2 regions of the Streptomyces sp. NA02950 genome follow, and region 1 is predicted to be linked to the other one. Evidence: riboswitches for the same ligand, from Rfam matches in the RefSeq annotation. Region 1 holds a riboswitch; the other holds the start of a gene.
What was found. Region 1 has a riboswitch for glycine ahead of gcvP (aminomethyl-transferring glycine dehydrogenase). Riboswitches for the same ligand answer to the same signal wherever they lie in the genome.

Region 1 (7,091 bases):
TTGACCCCTCGGCGGCCGGACGCATAGGTTTCGAAGAACCATCGACCTCGAGTGGTGGAGGGTTCGGCTTGCCTGTTTGTACGAGGTGCGGGCATCGGAACGCCGAGGCCAGCCGGTTCTGCTCCAACTGCGGCGCGCCACTGAGGGGCGGTGCGCCCTCCGAGCGCGCCTCCGAGACCACCTCGACCATCTCGATCTCCGGCCTCGAGGCGTACGACGCCGAGGTCACCGGGCAGACGCAGCTGCCCTCGCTCAGCCCCGAGGCCCAGGCCGCCGTCGAGGCGCTGCCCCTGGGATCGGCGCTGCTGGTGGTCCGCCGCGGGCCCAACTCCGGCAGCCGGTTCCTGCTGGACAGCGATGTGACCACGGCCGGCCGTCACCCGCAGAGCGACATCTTCCTGGACGACGTCACGGTCTCCCGCCGCCACGTGGAGTTCCGGCGCGGCCAGGACGGCAGCTTCACCGTCGTGGATGTCGGCAGCCTCAACGGGACGTATGTCAACCGTGAGCAGATCGACGCGCCGCTGGTCCTGGCCAGCGGTGACGAGGTGCAGATCGGGAAGTACCGGCTGGTCTTCTACCCGAGCCAGCGGGGCGTCGGTATCTGACCCGTCAGGGGAGGTCCATGCTTCAGACACCGTCGGGCGGTGCCGACACCGGCACCGCCCCCGCGGGCGGCCGGACGATGAGCATCGGCACCGTGCTGAATCTGCTGCGGGACGAGTTCCCCGAGGTCACCCTCTCCAAGATCCGTTTTTTGGAGTCGGAGGGGCTGGTGGAGCCGAGGCGCACCCCGTCCGGGTATCGCAAATTCAGCCAGGGGGACGTGGAACGGCTGGCTCTGATCCTCCGGATGCAGCGTGATCACTATCTGCCGCTCAAGGTCATCCGGGAGCATCTGGAGGCCCTGGAGCGCGGTGAGCGGCCGCAGCTGCCCACAGGGCCGCAGGGGGAGCGGCAGAGTGAGCTGCTGGATCCCACCGCCGAGGACTCCCAGGGCGCCCCCACGGCCGCCCGGATGGGCCGTGCCGAGCTGCTGGCGGCGGCCGAGGTCAGCGAGGCGGAGCTGGCCGAATGGGAGTCGTACGGCCTGATCGCGGCGGCCGGGGACGGCGGATTCGACAGCGAGGCGGTGGCCGTCGCCCGGCTCATCGCCGAGCTGGGCCGTTTCGGTCTGGAGCCACGTCATCTGCGGATCATGAAAGCGTCCGCCGAGCGGGAGGCCGGGCTGGTGGAGCAGGTGGTCGCTCCGCTGCGATTGCATCGAAATCCGCAGACCAGGGCCCATGCGGAGGCCAGTGCGCGGGAGCTGGCCACCCTCTCCGTACGGCTTCACGCGGCCCTGGTGCAGACCGCTCTGCGGGCCCAGGCACACTGAGCGGCCGGGCCCCGACTATCCAAACCGGCCGCGCACGTCCTAGGGTTGCTGTGTGAACGAGCTCGACGTCGTGGGTGTCCGGGTGGAAATGCCCTCCAACCAACCGATCGTGCTCCTGCGCGAGGTGGGAGGCGACCGCTACCTCCCGATCTGGATCGGACCAGGGGAGGCGACGGCGATTGCCTTCGCCCAGCAGGGCATGGCACCGGCGCGCCCGCTGACCCACGACCTTTTCAAGGACGTGCTCGAAGCGGTCGGCCAGCAGCTCACCGAGGTCCGGATCACGGATCTGCGCGAGGGGGTCTTCTACGCGGAGCTGGTGTTCGCCAGCGGTGTCGAGGTCAGCGCACGGCCTTCCGACGCCATAGCGCTTGCCCTGCGCACCGGGACGCCGATCTACGGCAGCGACGGCGTGCTGGACGACGCCGGTATCGCGATCCCGGACGAGCAGGAGGACGAGGTGGAGAAGTTCCGCGAGTTCCTCGACCAGATCTCGCCCGAGGACTTCGGCACCAGCAGCCAGTGACCAGAAGTGAGTGGCCATGAGTGGCCAGTGCTGAAGTCTGCCGGTCTTCGCTAGAGCATTCGAGTAGCCTTTCCCGGAAGAGGGACACGGGAAACCACCCTTAGGGTGATTATCACTCGGCGTGGCGAGTGTGGCGATCGTTGACGCACCCCGGGTGACTGCCTACCTTCAAGATGGCAGGTCGAGGACGGAGGTCGGCGTGAGAAGCACCGGCGACGGCACGGCGGCCGGCGGTCCGTTTGCGCTCCAGGGGGGCGCATCGGCCGAACCGGCACTCAAGGCTCGGGTCACGGCACAGATTGCGCCGCCGGGCGGCGAGCCAGCCGCGGGGGGGACGGAGCGGGTCGGTTACCGCGGGCCGACCGCGTGCGCGGCCGCGGGCATCACCTACCGCCAGCTGGACTACTGGGCCCGTACCGGTCTGGTGGAACCCAGCGTACGGCCCGCCTACGGCTCGGGAAGCCAGCGGCTGTACAGCTTCCGGGACGTTGTCGTCCTGAAGATCGTCAAACGACTGCTGGACACCGGTGTGTCCTTGCAGAACATCCGGGCGGCCGTCCAGCACCTGCGTACCCGCGGGCTCGACGACCTCGCCCAGATGACCCTGATGAGTGACGGCGCCACCGTCTACGAATGCACCTCGCCGGATGAGGTCGTCGACCTCCTCCAGGGCGGCCAGGGTGTCTTCGGGATCGCCGTGGGCGTGGTGTGGCGGGACGTCGAGAGCGCGCTGTCCCAGCTGCACGGGGAGCGTGTGGACACCGGCGAGACGCTGGTCGGCCACAACCCCGCCGACGAGCTGGCCCGCCGCCGCAACAGGGCGGGCTGACCGCCCGGAGCCGGGGGCGCGTCCCGGCGGTGTGCGGCGCACCCTCGACCGTCGACAGTGGCTTCGGCGCCCTGGCGGGGGCACCCCAGGCCGGGGGAGAGCCGAGCGTCGTAGGGAATTGTCAGTGGTGTGCGGCAGCATCGGTAGGTGTGAGGGGTGCGCCGACGATCCTGCATCTGGACATGGACGCCTTCTTCGCCGCGGCGGAGCAGGCGGCCAAGCCCAGCCTGCGCGGCAAACCGGTGATCGTGGGCGGCCTCGGCCCGCGCGGTGTGGTCTCCACCGCGTCCTACGAGGCCAGGGTGTTCGGGGTCCACTCGGCCATGGCGATGGCGCAGGCCCGTCGGCTGTGTCCCAATGCCGCGTACCTCACCCCCCGCTTCACCGTGTACCGCCAGGTGAGTGACGCCGTGATGGCGCTGCTGCACGCGCTGTCGCCGCTGGTGGAGCCGCTCAGTCTGGACGAGGCGTTCGTGGACCTGGAGGCGGGTGGCACCGAGCCCGCCGTCGGCGCGGCGCGGGCGGTGGGGGAGCGGCTGCGGGCCGACATCCGGGCGGTGACCGGGCTGACCGGTTCGGTGGGTCTGGCCGGGTCCAAGATGCTCGCCAAGATCGCTTCGGAGCAGGCCAAGCCCGACGGCCTGGTGGTCATCGAGCCCGGTACGGAGCGGGAGCTGCTCGGTCCGATGCCGGTGCGCACGCTGCCGGGCGTCGGCCCGGCCACGGCCGAGGCGCTGCGCCGCGCCGGGATCCACACCGTGGCGGAGACCCGGGAGGCGGGCGAGGCGGAGCTGGTGCGGCTGCTGGGCAGGGCCCACGGGGCGTCGCTGCACCTGATGGCCGACGGGCGGGACGAGCGCCCGGTGGTGGCCGAGCGCGACACCAAGTCCGTGTCGGTGGAGGACACCTTCGATGTCGATCTGACCGATCGCACCCGGGTGCAGCTGGAGGTGGCGCGGCTCGCCGACCGCTGTGTGCGGCGGCTGCGCGCGGCGGGCCACTCGGGGCGCACGATCGTGCTCAAGGTGCGGCGGTACGACTTCTCGACGATGACCCGCTCGGAGACCCTGCGCGGGCCCACGGACGACCCCGCGGTGGTGCGGGAGGCGGCGGCCCGGCTGCTGGAGGGCGTGGACACCACCGCGGGCGTGCGGCTGCTGGGGGTGGGTGTGAGCGGTCTGGCGGACTTCACCCAGGAGGATCTGTTCGCGCAGGCCGCGCAGGCCGCTCACGAGGCGCTGGAGGACGCGGAGGCGGCGCCGGGCGGCGGTGGGGCCGAGACCGCGGGGCCGGGCCCGGAGGAGGCCGTCGAGCACACCGGGAGACCGCGGCGCTGGCTGCCGGGGGAGGATGTGCGACACAGCGAGTTCGGTGCGGGATGGGTGCAGGGGAGCGGGGTGGGCCGGGTGACGGTGCGCTTCGAGACGCCCTGGTCGGATCCGGGCCGGGTGCGGACGTTCGCCGTGGACGACCCCGCGCTGGAACCGGGCGAACCGCTGCCGCTGCTGGAGCCCGCCGGGGGTCCGGAAACGGGCCCCGGCCCCCACGGGGATCCCGGCGGCGGCCCGGGTGCCCGATCGCGCCACGACCGCGATCACGACCACGGACAGGGCCACGACCACGGACAGGGCCGTGACCAGGGTCAGCCGGTGACGTCCAGTCCGTAGTGGTGGTACAGCTGGAGCTCCTGCTCGGGCGAGAGATGGCGGCCGACCCCGAAGTCCGGGGCGTCCTTGATCAGCGCCCGGTCGTAGGGCACCCGGAGGGTGTCGCCGACGACCTCGCTCGGTTCCAGCGGTACGAACACATCCCGGCTGAACAGTCCGGTGCGTACCGCCGCCCACTCGGGCTCGCCGGTCGCGTCGTCGAGATAGACCTCGTCCACGGTGCCGATCTTGGCGCCCTCGCGGTCGAATGCCTTGCGGCCGATCAGGGTCCGCGGGTCGATATCGGTCTGCACGCTCTCTCCCACAGGTGGCAATTGTCCAGTGATAACTACAAAAAGCCACATCGCCGCGCGCGGCCACTCGAGCGGTCGGCGCCCCGCCCGTGCGACAGATGCGCTGGTACGCTGGCTTTGGCTGTAGACCCCGTGCGGGAGAGTTCTCCGTCGATTGTTGTCGGAGGCGCCGAAGGAGCAAATCCTCCCCGGAATCTCTCAGGCACACGTACCGTGCGGGTGAGGTCACTCTGGAAAGCAGGGTGGGCCACGGGCGGGCGTCGCTCCGAAACCCCTCCTCACCGACGGTGAAAGCCGGTCAGGCACAACGCGGGCCGGTGAAGCTCTCAGGTTGATGACAGAGGGGGAGGCCGTCCGGGCACCCGCGCCGTGGTGCCCCTCGTCGGTCGTTACAGACCAGGAGGCCCCCGCAGATGACCGCCAACCGCATCTCGCTCTCCGATCTGGAGTGCGGTACTCCGTTCGAGCAGCGCCACATCGGTCCCGACAGCGAGGCGCAGGCCAAGATGCTCGCCCAGGTCGGCTTCGGCTCGCTCGACGAGCTGACCGAGACCGCCGTACCGGATGTCATAAAGAGCACCGAGGCGCTGGATCTGCCCCCGGCCCGCAGCGAGGCGGAGGTCCTCGCCGAACTGCGTGGCCTCGCCGACCGCAACCAGGTACTGCCGTCCATGATCGGCCTGGGCTACTACGGCACCTTCACCCCGCCGGTGATCCTGCGCAATGTGATGGAGAACCCGGCCTGGTACACCGCCTACACCCCGTACCAGCCGGAGATCTCCCAGGGCCGGCTGGAGGCGCTGCTCAACTTCCAGACCGCCGTCGCCGATCTGACCGGGCTGCCCACCGCCGGTTCCTCGCTGCTCGACGAGGGCACCGCCGCCGCCGAGGCGATGGCGCTCTCGCGCCGCGTCGGCAAGGTCAAGGAGGGCGTCTTCCTGATCGACGCCGACTGTCTGCCGCAGACCATCGCCGTCATCCAGACCCGGGCCGAACCCACCGGGGTCGAGGTCGTCGTGGCCGATCTGTCCCGGGGCATCCCGGACGAGATCGCCGAGCGCGGTGTGTTCGGTGTGCTGCTCCAGTACCCGGGCGCCTCCGGTGAGGTGCGCGACCCCCGCCCGGTCATCGAGCGGGCGCACGAACTCGGCGCGATCGTCACCGTGGCCACCGATCTGCTCGCGCTCACCCTGCTCACCTCGCCCGGTGAGCTGGGCGCGGACATCGCGGTCGGCAACAGCCAGCGGTTCGGTGTGCCGATGGGCTTCGGCGGCCCGCACGCCGGATTCATGGCCGTCCGGGACACCTTCGCCCGCAACCTGCCCGGCCGGCTCGTCGGCGTCTCGGTCGACGCGGACGGCGACAAGGCGTACCGGCTGGCCCTCCAGACGCGTGAGCAGCACATCCGCCGTGAGAAGGCCACCAGCAACATCTGCACCGCCCAGGTCCTGCTGGCCGTCATGGCCGGGATGTACGCGGTCTACCACGGCCCGGACGGACTCGCGGCCATCGCCCGCCGCACCCACCGCTACGCCACCGTCCTCGCCGAGGGGCTGCGGGCGGGCGGTGTCGAGGTTGTGCACGGCGCCTACTTCGACACCCTCACCGCGCGGGTGCCCGGCCGCGCCGCCGATGTGGTCGCCGCGGCCCGCGAGGCCGGGGTCAATCTGCGGCTGACCGACGCCGACCACGTCGGCATCGCCTGCGACGAGACCACCGGCCGCGCCCAGCTCGCCGCCGTCTGGTCCGCCTTCGGCGTGGACGGCGGCAGCGGCGAGGGCACCGCGATCCCCACGGTCGACGCGCTGGACGCCGCCGCGGGCGAGGCACTGCCGCGGGAGCTGCTGCGCGGCGACGGCTATCTGTCCCACCCGGTCTTCCACCAGCACCGGTCCGAGACCGCGATGCTGCGCTATCTGCGGCGGCTGTCCGACCGGGACTACGCTCTGGACCGGGGCATGATCCCGCTCGGCTCCTGCACCATGAAGCTCAACGCCACGACCGAGATGGAGCCGGTCACCTGGCCCGAGTTCGGCGCCCTCCACCCGTTCGCGCCGATCGAGCAGGCCCACGGCTATCTGACGCTCATCCGCGAGCTGGAGGAGCGGCTGGCCGCCGTCACCGGCTACCACAAGGTCTCCCTCCAGCCCAACGCCGGTTCGCAGGGCGAGCTGTCCGGGCTGCTGGCCGTACGCGCCTACCACCGGGCCAACGGCGACACCCAGCGCACCGTCTGCCTGATCCCGTCCTCGGCGCACGGCACCAACGCGGCCAGCGCCGTGATGGCGGGAATGAAGGTCGTCGTGGTGAAGACCGGCGAGGACGGCGAGGTGGACACCGACGACCTGCGCGCCAAGATCGAGCAGTACGGCGACCAACTGGCCGTCCTGATGGTCAC
Region 2 (7,091 bases), 1.5 Mb from region 1:
CCGACGCCATGCCGTTGCGCTCGATGCAGGGGATCTGGACGAGGCCGCCGACGGGGTCGCAGGTGAGGCCGAGGTTGTGTTCCATGCCGATCTCGGCGGCGTTCTCGACCTGTTCGGGGGAGCCGCCGAGGACCTCGGCGAGGCCGCCCGCGGCCATGGAGCAGGCGGAGCCGACCTCGCCCTGGCAGCCGACCTCGGCGCCGGAGATGGAGGCGTTCTCCTTGAAGAGCATGCCGATCGCGCCCGCGGCGAGGAGGAAGCGGATGACGCCTTCCTCGTCGGCGCCGGGGACGAAGCGGGTGTAGTAGTGGAGGACGGCGGGGATGATGCCCGCCGCGCCGTTGGTGGGGGCGGTGACCACACGGCCGCCGGCCGCGTTCTCCTCGTTGACCGCCATGGCGTAGAGGGTGACCCACTCCATGGCGTGGGCGGTCTGGTCGCCCTCGGCGCGCAGGGCGCGGGCCGCGTTGGCGGCACGGCGGCGGACCTTGAGGCCGCCGGGGAGGATGCCCTCGCGGGACAGCCCTCGGGAGACACAGGACTGCATGACCTCCCAGATCTCCAGCAGTCCCGCGCGGATCTCGTCCTCGGTGCGCCACGCCTTCTCGTTCTCCAGCATGAGCGCGGAGATGGACAGGCCGGTCTCACGGGAGATCCGCAGCAGCTCGTCGCCGGTGCGGAAGGGGTGGGTCAGCTCGGTGTCGTCGAGCTTGATGCGGTCCTCGCCGACCGCGTCCTCGTCGACCACGAAGCCGCCGCCGACCGAGTAGTAGGTCTTCTCCAGCAGCGGGACGCCCTCGGCGTCGTACGCCTGGAGGGTCATGCCGTTGGCGTGGTACGGCAGCGAGCGGCGGCGGTGCAGCACCAGCTGGGAGGACTCGTCGAAGTCGATCTCGTGGCCGGGGCCGATCTCGGCGTCCAGCAGCCGCAGCCGCTTGGTGGTGCGGATGCGCTCGACCTGGTCGTCGGCGGTCTCGACGTCGACGGTGCGCGGGGAGTGGCCCTCGAGGCCCAGCAGTACGGCCTTCGGAGTGCCGTGGCCGTGGCCGGTGGCGCCCAGGGAGCCGAAGAGCTCGGCGCGTACGGAGGTGGTGTGAGCGAGCAGGCCCTCGTTCTTCAGACGGCGGACGAACATCCGCGCCGCTCGCATCGGGCCGACCGTATGCGAGCTGGAGGGGCCGATGCCGATCGAGAACAGATCGAAGACGGAGATGGCCACCGTTGAACTCCTTTGTCTGCACGGGGGCGTGCGGTGGTGCGATGCGTGGGGGGCGCCGGGGCCGGCGCCCCCCACGGCCGGTCCTGTTACTTGCCCAGGTCCGGGTAGAGCGGGTGCTTGTCGGCCAGCGCCGTGACCCGGGCCCCCAGCGCCTTGGCGTCGTACGACGGCTTGAGGGTCTCGGCGATCACATCGGCGACCTCACGGAAGTCGTCGGCGGTGAAGCCGCGGGTGGCCAGCGCCGGGGTGCCGATCCGCAGACCCGAGGTGACCATCGGGGGCCGGGGGTCGTTGGGGACGGCGTTGCGGTTGACGGTGATGCCGACCTCGTGCAGCCGGTCCTCGGCCTGCCTGCCGTCCAGCTCGGAGTCGCGCAGGTCGACCAGGACCAGATGGACATCGGTGCCGCCGGACAGGACGGAGACGCCCACCTCGGCGACATCGGGCTGGGTGAGCCGCTCCGCGAGGATCCGGGAGCCCTCGAGGGTGCGCTCCTGGCGCTCCTTGAAGGCCGAGCCCGCCGCGACCTTGAAGGACACCGCCTTGGCCGCGATGACATGCTCCAGCGGACCGCCCTGCTGGCCGGGGAAGACCGCAGAGTTGATCTTCTTGGCCAGCTCCTGCGTCGAGAGGATCACTCCGCCGCGGGGGCCGCCCAGGGTCTTGTGGGTGGTGGTGGTCACCACATGGGCGTGGGGGACGGGCGAGGGGTGCAGCCCGGCCGCCACCAGGCCCGCGAAGTGGGCCATGTCCACCATCAGGTAGGCGCCGACCTCGTCGGCGATCCGCCGGAAGGCGGGGAAGTCCAGCTGGCGCGGGTAGGCCGACCAGCCCGCGATCACCAGCTTGGGGCGGTGCTCCTTGGCCAGCCGCTCGACCTCGTCCATGTCGACCAGGCCGGTCTTCGGGTCCACGTGGTAGGGCACCACGTTGTAGAGCTTGCCGGAGAAGTTGATCTTCATCCCGTGCGTGAGGTGGCCGCCGTGCGCCAGGTTGAGACCCAGGATGGTGTCGCCGGGGGAGAGCAGCGCGAACATGGCGGCCGCGTTGGCCTGGGCGCCCGAGTGCGGCTGCACATTGGCCGCCTCGGCGCCGAAGAGCGCCTTCACCCGGTCGATGGCGATCTGCTCGACGACATCGACGTGCTCACAGCCGCCGTAGTAGCGGCGGCCGGGGTAGCCCTCGGCGTACTTGTTGGTCAGGACCGACCCCTGGGCCTCCATGACCGCCACCGGAGCGAAGTTCTCCGAGGCGATCATCTCCAGGGTGGACTGCTGGCGGTGGAGCTCGGCGTCGACGGCGGCGGCGATATCCGGGTCGAGCTCGTGAAGGGAGCTGTTGAGAAGCGACATCAGGGTCCCGATCGAGAGGAGGGTCAGTTTTCGCAGAAGGCGGTGTAGTCATCGGCGGAGAGCAGGTCGTCCGGCTCGTCCGTCACCCTCACCTTGAACAGCCAGCCGCCCTCGAAGGGGGCGGAGTTCACCAGCGCCGGGTCGTTCACCACGTCCTCGTTGATCTCGGTGACCTCCCCGGTGACCGGCGCGTACAGGTCGCTCACCGACTTCGTGGACTCCAGCTCGCCACAGCTCTCACCGGCGGTGACGGTGGCGCCCACCTCCGGAAGCTGGACGTAGACGACATCGCCGAGCGAGTTGGCCGCGAACTCGGTGATACCGATCGTCGACACGCCGTCGTCGGCGGCCGACAGCCACTCGTGCTCCTTGCTGTAGCGCAGTTGCTGGGGGTTGCTCATGGTCCGATTCTCCTGGATGCGAGGGAATGCTGAGGAACGGGTCTTGGCTGATGGGACGGGGTGGGTGCGGTACCGGGCTACAGCGCCGGGACAACGCGCCCCGGGGGGTGGGTGCGGTACCGGGCGACAGCGCCGGGACAACGCGCCCCGGGCGGTGCGCCGTGCGGTCAGCGCTCGCGCCGGTAGAAGGGGAGCGCGACGACCTCGTACGGCTCCCGGGTACCGCGGATGTCCACGGCCACGCCCTCGGTGCCGGGGTTCGCGTGCTCCGCGTCGACGTAGGCGATGGCGATGGGCTTGCCGAGCGTGGGGGAGGGGGCACCCGAGGTGACCTCGCCGATCACCGTGCCGTCCGGGCCCACCACCGGGTATCCGGCGCGCGGCACCCGGCGGCCTGAAGCGATCAGGCCCACGAGGGCGCGCGGGGGCTCGTTCTCCGCCCGGCGCGCCGCGTCCTGGAGGGCCTCGCGGCCGACGAAGTCACCGGCCTTCTCGAACTTCACCACTCGGCCGAGCCCGGCGTCGAACGGGGTCGTGGAGGTGGTCAGCTCATGTCCGTACAGCGGCATCCCCGCCTCCAGCCGCAGGGTGTCCCGGCAGGAGAGACCGCAGGGCACCAGGCCCGCGGGGGCGCCCGCCTCGGACAGGGCCTGCCACAGCCGCTCGGCGTCGTCCGGCGCGACGAACAGCTCGAAGCCGTCCTCACCGGTGTAGCCGGTGCGGGCGATCAGCGCGGAGACCCCCGCGACGGTGCCCGGCAGACCGGCGTAGTACTTGAGGTTGTCCAGGTCGGCGTCGGTCAGGCTCTTGAGGATGCCCGGGGACTCCGGCCCCTGGACCGCGAGCAGCGCGTACGCCTCCCGGTCGTCCCGGACGGCCGTCTCGAAGCCGGAGGCCCGTTCGGTCAGCGCGTCCAGTACCACCTGGGCGTTCGAGGCATTGGCCACCACCATGAACGCTTCGTCGGCGAGACGGTAGACGATCAGGTCGTCGAGGATGCCGCCCTCGGTGTCGCAGATCATGGTGTAGCGGGCGCGGCCCACGGCGAGCGCCGAGAGATGCCCGACCAGGGCGTGGTCCAGGGCCTGCCCGGCCTGCGGCCCGGTGAGTGTGATCTCACCCATGTGGGAGAGGTCGAAGAGCCCGGCGCGGGTGCGGACGGCGGTGTGCTCGTCGCGCTCGCTCGCGTAGCGCAGCGGCATGTCCCAGCCCGCGAAGTCGGTCATGGTGGCACCGAGCGCACGGTGCAGCGCGTCCAGCGCGGTGCGGCGTGGCGCGGTCGGGGCGTCGGTCATGATTCAGGCTCCAAGATCGAGATCGCGGCGGGGACAACAGGACGCAGAACGTCCTCCCCATCTGTCATCGGAACCTGAGAGGTTCGCCGTGACGCCCGCACGGGGTCCGGCTTGCACCTTGGGTGGAGCCACGCACAGCGGCTCGCTTTTCAGATCTGCCTCGCCCGCGCGGTAATAGGGCCTGAGAGATTCAAGGGAGGACTTGCTCCTTCGGCGCCCGGGCCGCCGGCGGCTGCCGGTGTGACCAAGGACTCTCCCGCGCGGATTCAAGCGGCCGGTATGGAGTTGCGCGGACATCATCGCACGTACTGGCGAGAAGGGAACCCCCAGTCCGTGAGGCGACCGCCTTGATGCGTATTACCTTTTCTTGACACTCTTCGGGTACGAGCCGCAGTGACCGACCTGGGAGGACGATCACGGTGCATGGGCAGGGAGCGTATGCGACGTCACGTGGGCCCCTGCCGGTGCGGCGCGGACGCGCGCCGTCCGCGGGGCCGGTCCGGCCGGGGCGCCGGGCCCTGGTCCACGATCTGCGCACCGGCGGTGACGCGTGCGCCGACGCGTGCGTCGACCCGGGCGCGGTCACGCCGCCGGACGAGCGGGCCGCGGGCGCCGCGGTGGGCGCCGAAGGGGGCGGGCCCCCGGCGGTCCGGAGCGGCGCCGGGGTGCCCGAGCTGCGCTATCCGGCCCACGACGTGCTGGTCGCCTCCGGGCTGCCGGGCAGCGGCAAGACCACACTGATCAACCGGACGGTCGCCCCGCTGGACGACGACGGCGGCACGGTGGTCCGGATCGACTCCCAGAACACACGCGAGGCGTGGGAGCGGCGGCTGCCGGGCTGGCTGCCCTACGCGCTCTACCGGCCGCTGGTCCGCTGTGCCCACTACGCCGGGCTGCACCGCGCGCTGCGCTCGGACGCCAGTGTGGTGGTGCACGACTGCGGCGCGCTGCCCTGGGTCCGCCGCTGGCTGGCCTGGGACACCCGGCGCCGGGGCCGGCGGCTCCACATGGTGCTGCTCGATGTGGAGCCCGAGGTCGCCCTGAAGGGGCAGGCCGCCCGCGGCCGCGGAGTCTCCGGGTACGCCTTCGGACGGCACCGGCGCGCCGTGCGGCGGCTGGTCGCCGGGGTGGAGGCGGGGCGGCCACCGGCCGGCTGCGCCTCGGCGGTGCTGCTGGACCGGGCGGCGACCAGCGCGCTGCGCGGCATCTCCTTCGAGTGAAATCCACCGCCCGACAACCGTCAGACGAGCGGGGCGTGAGTGGCGTACGACCGGCGCTCGAGCACATCGCGAGCGCACCCTGAGCGCACCCTGAATCACCCCGCGTGCTTCGCACCGCTCCGAGGTGGGGATGTGGTGTGGAGATGAGAACGCGGCCGATGGCCTTGTGCCGCCCAGCGGTTAGGGTGCTGATGCAGGTCGGACGAGATGGCGGTTGAAAGAGATGAGCATCCCGGAGCAGCACGGTTTCCCACCGGCTCACGGAGGTTTCCCCGACAGCGCTGTACCCGCGTTCCCCGGCAATGAGCTCGAAGAGGTGCTGGTCGCCTCGGTCGAGGTCCCCGGGGCCGGCGCCCGTATCGTCGAGGTGCTCGGCCGCAGTCATGTCTGGGTTCCGCTGCCCAACGGCGGTGGCCCGGAGAGCCGCGGTCTCGATCTGCCGACCATGGAGATCGAAGGCGCCGCGTACGTCCCGGTGTTCAGCTCCGAGCAGCAGTTCCTCCAGATCGTCGGCGGCCATATGTCGTTCACCGTCGCCCCGGCCGCGGAGTTCGCCCGCGGGCTGCCGCCCCAGATGGGCATCGCGGTGAATCCCGGCGGCCCGGTGGGCGTGCCGCTTCCGCCCGCCGCCGTGGCGGAGTTGTGCCGTACCGGCCGCACCGAGCTGGACGGCCCGGCCTCCGGCGGCCGGGTGCGGCTCTTCGAACCCGACTGGCAGGACGAACCGGTCGACTTCCTCGCCGCCGCCGGTATCGAGTTCGCCAAGGACAAGGGGATACGGACCGCGCGGCGCGCCCTGGCCAGTGTCGAGGGCGATCCGCCCGCCCTCTTCGTCGGCATCGAGCTCGACACACCCGGCCCGGAGGGCCAGGCGGTCGCGGTGGACGCGCTCGGGAGGGCGCTCGGCGTGGTGCCGCTGCCCTGGGCCGTGCAACTCGTGCTGCTGGACATCGCGCAGGACCCGGTCGCGGACTGGATGCTGCAACGGGTGCGTCCGTTCTACGACCGTGACCTCTGACTCATCCCAGGGCCCCCAGCCGTGGCCCGTAAGCTGGTTTCATGACCAGGCGGGGCGCATCCACGTGCCCCGCTGAGGTACGGGGCACAGCCGAGAGAGGGGCGGACCCAGGTGAGCGCGGGCGCGGAGTGGGGGGCGGCCGCCGGTCAGGTGGAGCGGATGCTGCAACAGGTCGCTCCCGGCCGGTACGACGCCTACGAGGCGCTGCTGCACGCCCTTGCCGAGGGCCAGGTCTGGATGCTGCTGTGGCACGGTTCGCCCGGTGCGGCCGACGCCCAGTACGGCAACATGGACGTGAGCGGCCTCGGTTACGCCCCGTGTGTGACCTCCGCCCAGGAACTGGCGGCCAGCGGCTGGAACCGCGCCCATGAGGTGGTGGAGGGCCGACTGATCGCCGACTCCCTCTACCGCGACCGCTACGGTCTGTGGCTCAATCCGCATGCGCCCGGCGGCGGTGTGGGCATCCCCTGGCTCGATCTGCGCCGGATCGCCGGAGGGCTGGACCGGCTGCCCGCGGGACCGCTGCGGGTGACCGAGCCCTCCATCGACCTCCCCCAGTTCTATGCCCTGTTGGGGCAGAACGCGC

Region 2: linked by a shared signal. The riboswitch ahead of gcvT (glycine cleavage system aminomethyltransferase GcvT) and the one ahead of gcvP (aminomethyl-transferring glycine dehydrogenase) in region 1 are both predicted to bind glycine.

What each region holds. Positions count from the first base shown of each region.
Region 1 covers NZ_CP054916.1:1,404,348-1,411,438, reverse strand. The annotation lists gene HUT19_RS05710 (FHA domain-containing protein) at 1-608, shown strand, start outside; gene HUT19_RS05705 (MerR family transcriptional regulator) at 626-1,378, shown strand; gene HUT19_RS05700 (bifunctional nuclease family protein) at 1,431-1,904, shown strand; gene HUT19_RS05695 (MerR family transcriptional regulator) at 2,104-2,733, shown strand; gene HUT19_RS05690 (DNA polymerase IV) at 2,883-4,400, shown strand; gene HUT19_RS05685 (PRC-barrel domain-containing protein) at 4,376-4,693, opposite strand; glycine riboswitch at 4,819-4,917, shown strand; gene gcvP (aminomethyl-transferring glycine dehydrogenase) at 5,107-7,091, shown strand, end outside.
Region 2 covers NZ_CP054916.1:2,939,880-2,946,970, reverse strand. The annotation lists gene HUT19_RS12340 (L-serine ammonia-lyase) at 1-1,219, opposite strand, end outside; gene glyA (serine hydroxymethyltransferase) at 1,306-2,571, opposite strand; gene gcvH (glycine cleavage system protein GcvH) at 2,595-2,972, opposite strand; gene gcvT (glycine cleavage system aminomethyltransferase GcvT) at 3,140-4,267, opposite strand; glycine riboswitch at 4,427-4,536, opposite strand; gene HUT19_RS12320 (AAA family ATPase) at 4,687-5,487, shown strand; gene HUT19_RS12315 (enhanced serine sensitivity protein SseB) at 5,711-6,505, shown strand; gene HUT19_RS12310 (enhanced serine sensitivity protein SseB C-terminal domain-containing protein) at 6,617-7,091, shown strand, end outside.